One region of the Clostridium sp. HCS.1 genome, then DNA from elsewhere that is predicted to be linked to it. Evidence: a T-box and tRNA genes for the amino acid it is inferred to sense, from the RefSeq annotation. Region 1 holds a T-box; the other holds one or more tRNA genes.
What was found. A T-box is a leader RNA that pairs with one kind of tRNA and senses whether it is charged. The one in region 1 lies ahead of metG (methionine--tRNA ligase), so its partner is inferred to be a tRNA-Met.
Positions count from the first base shown of each region.

Region 2: it has a tRNA-Met gene. The T-box ahead of metG (methionine--tRNA ligase) is inferred to sense a tRNA for this amino acid. The anticodon was not compared.

Region 1 is NZ_CP170704.1:143,072-146,278, reverse strand. Features, by position in the region: gene metG (methionine--tRNA ligase) at 1-1,257, opposite strand, end outside; T-box leader at 1,326-1,564, opposite strand; gene ACFYH6_RS00670 (SdpI family protein) at 1,623-1,964, opposite strand; gene ACFYH6_RS00665 (FUSC family protein) at 2,146-2,637, shown strand; gene ACFYH6_RS00660 (FUSC family protein) at 2,684-3,172, shown strand.
Region 2 is NZ_CP170704.1:1,462,696-1,465,902, forward strand. Features, by position in the region: gene ACFYH6_RS06930 (glucose 1-dehydrogenase) at 1-101, shown strand, start outside; gene ACFYH6_RS06935 (HD domain-containing phosphohydrolase) at 390-1,637, shown strand; tRNA gene ACFYH6_RS06940 (tRNA-Met) at 1,672-1,747, opposite strand; gene ACFYH6_RS06945 (questin oxidase family protein) at 1,993-2,982, shown strand; gene ACFYH6_RS06950 (GNAT family N-acetyltransferase) at 3,078-3,207, shown strand, end outside.

The sequences.
Region 1 (3,207 bases):
TCTTCCTATTAAATCAAATATATATTCTAAAGCTTCTGGTATTCTTAAATGATCTATTGCATTATTTACTTTCTTAGGAGTTTCTAAAGCTAAGTTAATTAATTCATCATCAATAGATTCTTTAACATTATTGTTTGGAATCACTCCATTAAAGTACTTTTCTATCATAGCTACAGTTCTAGATAATAAGTTTCCTAAGTCATTACAAAGATCAGAATTTATCTTCTTTATAAATATTTCATTGTTGAATAATCCATCTGCTCCAAATGGGATTTCTCTTAATAGATAGTATCTAACTGCGTCTACGCCAAAGTTTTCAACTAAAGTTACTGGATCAACTACATTTCCTTTAGATTTAGACATCTTGCCACCATCAACAAGTAACCATCCATGTCCGAATACTTGCTTTGGAAGCGGTAAATCTAAAGCCATTAACATAATTGGCCAATAAATAGTATGGAATCTTAATATGTCCTTACCAATTAAGTGAACATCTGCTGGCCAGTATTTTTCATAAAGTTCCTTATTATCACTACCATATCCTAAAGCTGTTATATAGTTTGAAAGGGCATCTATCCAAACATAAACAACATGACCTTCATCAAAGGTAACTGGAACTCCCCAGTTAAAGCTTGTTCTTGAAACACAAAGGTCTTGTAAACCTGGTTTTAAGAAGTTATTAACCATTTCATTTTTTCTTGATTCTGGTTGAATAAAATCTGGATGAGCCTCAATATACTCCATTAATCTATCAGCATAATTACTCATCTTAAAGAAATAAGCTTCTTCCTTTGATTTCTCTACTGGTCTTCCACAGTCTGGACAATTTCCATTAACTAATTGAGTTTCTGTCCAGAAAGATTCACATGGAGTACAATATAATCCTTCATAAGAAGATTTATATATATCACCCTTATCATAAAGTTTTTTGAATATATCTTGAACAGCTTTAATATGATAATCATCAGTAGTTCTTATAAATTTATCATAGCTAATATTCATCATCTTCCATAAATCTTTAATTCCTGCTACTATTTCATCCACATGCTCTTTAGGTGTTATTCCCTTTTCTTCAGCAATTCTTTGTATCTTTTGCCCATGCTCGTCTGTTCCTGTTAAAAACATTACATCATATCCTGTTAATCTCTTATATCTAGCTAAAGCATCAGCAGCTACAGTTGTATAAGTATTACCAATATGAAGTTTAGTTGATGGATAATAAATTGGTGTTGTAATATAATATGTTTTCTTACACATACTATTTCCTCCCTATAATCGTTCTTTTCTTTAATAAAAAAGCCCCTATATAGGTATATTAAAACCTATATAGAGACGTATTATACGTGTTACCACTCTAATTCATATTTATTTTACAATAAATATCTCAACAGGTGATCTTAGTATCACCTTGCAATATAACGGTTGCCACCGTATTCCCCTAGCTAATTAGTTCAGAGAATATGCTCCAAGACCATCTTCATAAAGCTTTATGTCGCTAGCTTTCACCTATCCTAGCTCTCTTTAGACACTCCTTCTTTACTACTCTTCTTTTCATAGCATTTCAGTTATTGCTATTACTATGATATTCTATATTAATTTCAGTGTCAATTACTTTTAAAGTATCATTTATCACTAAATTTCTTTTTTATAAGCCTATCTAACATCATTCTAGATAATATAACCATAAACAAACTAAATAATAATATAAATGTAAAAGCATTTTCTCCAAATATAAATAATAATATAGCATTAACTATAAATAATAATGTTCCTATTGAGCCAAAGATTTTTGCTGCCAGCTTATTAGAATACTCCCATGAAATCTTGTCCTTTATCGTATATTGATTTTTATATCCAAATTTCATTTCCTGGTACTTTGTTGAATTTGATTCATATAATCCCCCTATAATAAATAAACCCAATGGTATCAATTCTCCTATTAATAAGTAAATCCAAAGTTCCATAATACACCTCTCTCTATTAGTAATTATACATAATTTATCATATTATTATAATATTATCCTAATTATTTTTATTATGGCAATATAATTCAAGCTAGTTTTCATATTATTAATAAAATACTATAAAATAGCACTCTATATTTTATATGGTATAATTAATAAAAAAAAGATTGGAGTTGATAATGTGGAAAGGTTGGACTTGCCTCATATAGGTTCTAGAAATATTAAAACTGCTCTATCTGTTTTAATATGCCTTATATTCTGGCCAAATTCTCTTTTTGCAGCAATCGCAGCTGTAATCTGTGTTCAAAGTACAGTGGAAAACTCACTAAAAATAGGTTTTAATAGACTTATAGGAACTTTAATTGGTGGTTCCTTATCACTGATACTTTTATATATTATTAATGGAAATCACCTTCAGAGGTTCTTACCTATAATAGTTGCTGCAGGAGTTTCATTAGATATTTATATTTGCAATTTAATAAGAAAACCTTCAGCAAGTTCTATTTCATCAATTACATTAATGGCAATATTAATTATCCAGAGTTCTAATGATCCTTTAATGTATGCTGTTCATAGAACTGTTGAAACTGCCTTTGGAGTAATAGTTGCAATTTTAATTAATAAGTATATTCATCCTCCAAAAGAGAAGAATAATGTTAATGAGAATGACTAAAGATATAATAATTAAAATAGAATAACTAAAGATAAGGAGATATAATATGAATTTCAATTTCCCAAGCATTGGACTTAGAACAATCAAAACTGCTATTGCAGTGTTTCTATGCTTATTATTTTTCCCAAGCGAACCATTTTTCGCTTGTTTAACAGCTGTTTTTTGTGTTCAAGATACAGTTTCTAATTCTATTAACATGGCTATAAATAGAGCCTTGGGAACAGTTTTAGGAGCTGTGGTTGGACTCATATTTCTACTAATATGTAGATTCTTTATTTACAATATATCTACATATTTTTTTAGAAAATTCCTAGTTTATTTTACAATTGCAGTAGGGATTATTATAGTAATTTACTTATGTAATGTAATTAAGAAAAATGGTGCTATAAACATAGCATGTATAGTTTTTCTAGCAGTTACTACAGTTCATGCATTTGGTAATCCAATTTATTATACTCTTAATAGAATTATAGAAACCTTATTTGGTATATTTATAGCTTTGATAGTTAATAAATTTATATTACCACCTAAATAAAAGCAGAGCTTTTATAATTGATAATGGGTAATGCA
Region 2 (3,207 bases), 1.3 Mb from region 1:
CTGAAGAAGTTTCAAATTTAGTTCTTTACCTTGCTTCAGATGAATCAATATATTCAACAGGAGCTGAATTCGTTATAGATGGTGGATTAACTGCAATGTAGTTAGTTGTTTATAAATGATAGATATGCAGTTATTTACTCTAATATATGCATATCAATTGAATATTTAATTTTTTTAGATAATAAAAGCAGACTTGTGTCTGCTTTTATTTTTGCAAAAAACTAAACTTATTTTAGAAATAAATATTCTATAGTTAAAAAGTGATATTAATATATTCTTATACTATTTTTTATATTAAAATTCTATCTAAATATCTTATGTTTAAAATTACGTTGAAAAATAGTAAAATATTAGTATAAAAAAATAATGAAATTATTCCGGGGTGGAAAATGCAAAAAGTAAGTTTAAAAAAGATATTAATGGTAATACAAAGATGCTTAAATATTATGGATGAAAGAATGGTAGGTCATGGTGAAGAAGTATCCTATATAATGTATAAATTATTAAAGGCTTCTAACAGCTATACTGAAGATGAAATATTAAGACTTATGGAAATTGCAATTTTCCATGATATAGGTGCATATAAGGTTGAAGAAAGAAATGAAATTTTAGATATTCATTTAAGTAACCCTATTAATCATGCTGTTTATGGATCACTATTCATTAAATACTTTTCACCATTATCTGATTTAGCACCAGTAGTTTTAGGTCATTCTATGAATCCTGAAGATTTAGATTATGAAAAGAAAAAAATAATTCCTAAAGAAGCCTTATTATTACATTTAGCTGATTTAATTTCTATTTTAAATATTAGGAACAAAAGAATGGAGAAAAGTTGGATAGTAGATATTTTAGGAGAAAAAGCACTTCCAGAGCATAAGAACTATTTTGAGATTGCATGCACTAAATATAATTTGTTAGAGAATATTCAAGATAATAGATATTTAGAAGAACTATACAAAGTATTTGACAATGTATTATTAACTAGAGAAGAAGTAATAAGTTATATAAGAATGTTAACATATGCTATTGACTTTAGAAGTGAATCCACTGTTATACATACGATAACTGTTGAAGAAGTGAGTTTTCAAATAGCCAAAATACTTAATATAGATGAAAATGAGGCTAGAAGAATAAGAATTGCTTCAATGATACATGATATTGGTAAAATAGCAATACCTGTGGAAATTTTAGAAAAGAAAAGTAAGTTAACAGATGAAGAATATGAAAAGATAAAGGAACATGCTATAATTGGATATAAAATATTAAGTGAGTTAGGATTAGATGATTTAAGAGATATAGCTACATTGCATCATGAAAAATTAGATGGGACAGGATATCCTTTTGGGCTAAAAGGAGAGGAGATTCCTTTTGAGGCAAGAATAGTGGCAATAGCAGATGTAGTTAGTGCTCTTGTTAATAAAAGAAGTTATAAAGATGAGTTTTCTAAGCAAGATGTAATATCAATATTATTGGATATGGCATTAAATAATAAAATTGATAATGAAATTTGTAATATAGTAATAGATAACTATGACTATATTATGAATAATGTAAGGCAAAATACAAAAAGAATGTTGACTATATATAAGGATTTAATGAAAGAATATAAAGGTATTTTGAATTACTTTAGATAATAAAAAAACCTTACAGTAATAGTAAGGTTTTTTTTGGTTGCGGGAGCAGGACTTGAACCTACGACCTTTGGGTTATGAGCCCAACGAGCTACCAACTGCTCCATCCCGCGATATTAAATTACATAGTAGCTTTGCTAACTTGTATCCTTAGTATATGCTTAGAAGATATTAATGTCAAAATCATATAGCATCATATTAAGGCATAGGATGACAAGAGGTGCTTTAGAAGAGCAGATGATGTTAAATACTATGAAATAAGAAAAAATTAAATTAAAATCTATATATTCATTTATATTGACAATCATTACCATAGTAGTAAAATGAAGTTGAGAATAATTTTCAATGGGAGGTTAATATGTTTATAGATTTTTTTGATAAATATAAAGATTATGCTAGTGATTATAATGGAGGATTGTCTAATCATATACCAATGGTAAGTTATTCACTATATGAATTAGGAGTTCCCTTTAATGAGATAGATAAATATTTAAATACTACAGTTGAAAGAATAAAAATATCAAAAGAAGATTTCACTAAACTATATAATATAGATAATGATAATTTTGAAAAATATTTAGGACTTAAAGATTCCTTTGGTTCATATTATGATTATTTTTCTAAAAAAATAAATAAATCTAATTATTTAGAGGTAATAGGAGAGATTTTACCTATCTTAATTAAGGGAGTTGCAGCTCGTGCTTTTCATCCATTAATTAGGCTATCCTTTGCTGTAAGAAGTGAAAATAAGGAAGAGGTTATAAAATCATTAAGCTATTTTGCTTCAACCTTTGTACCACATAAATTTGATACATTACCATCTATAACAGAAAATCCATTATATGATTTAAAAGTATTAGCAGAATCAGTTAAGAATGAAAGTTTTAGTGGAAATTTAATTGCTGATAGGATAGAGAAAATATATAACCTTCAAGGCTTTAAGAAAAATGCCTTTACTTTAAAAGGAGATTATAAAGAAGTATTATCACAATTAGATAAAATTATAAATAAATTATTTGTGGAAACAAAGAATTTTACAATTTTGCATGCAGTAACTTCTAAGGAAGCAATTAAAACTTTATTACCTTTAGTTAAGGATAAGGAATATTTATTACAAAATTATTGGATAGCAATTTTATCAGCTTATATATCAATAGATAGTCCTAAAATTAAAGACTTAAACATTGATATACCAGAGGATTTACCTGACTTTAGAGAAATAATAAGAGCTAATATTGAATCAAAGAATGATCATTCAATTAAGATTGCTAATAGCTGTAGAATTGAGTTTGAAAGATCGGGAGATGAAGTATATAAATATATAGCTTATTTAAGAGCTTATAATTAACGAAGAAGCCTTCTGAGATAACTTGGAAGGTTTCTTTTTTATTAGTATAATTATATTAATAAATAATAGTAAAATATGTTAAAAGGTGAATTGATATGAATAAAGAAAATGTTGAGGTTACTATATTACTGGGGGAAGAAGAAGATATAGATGAGATAGAATTACTTTATAATGAGATAAATGATTTCCTAGCAAAAGGAGTAAATTATCCTGGTTGGAAAAAGG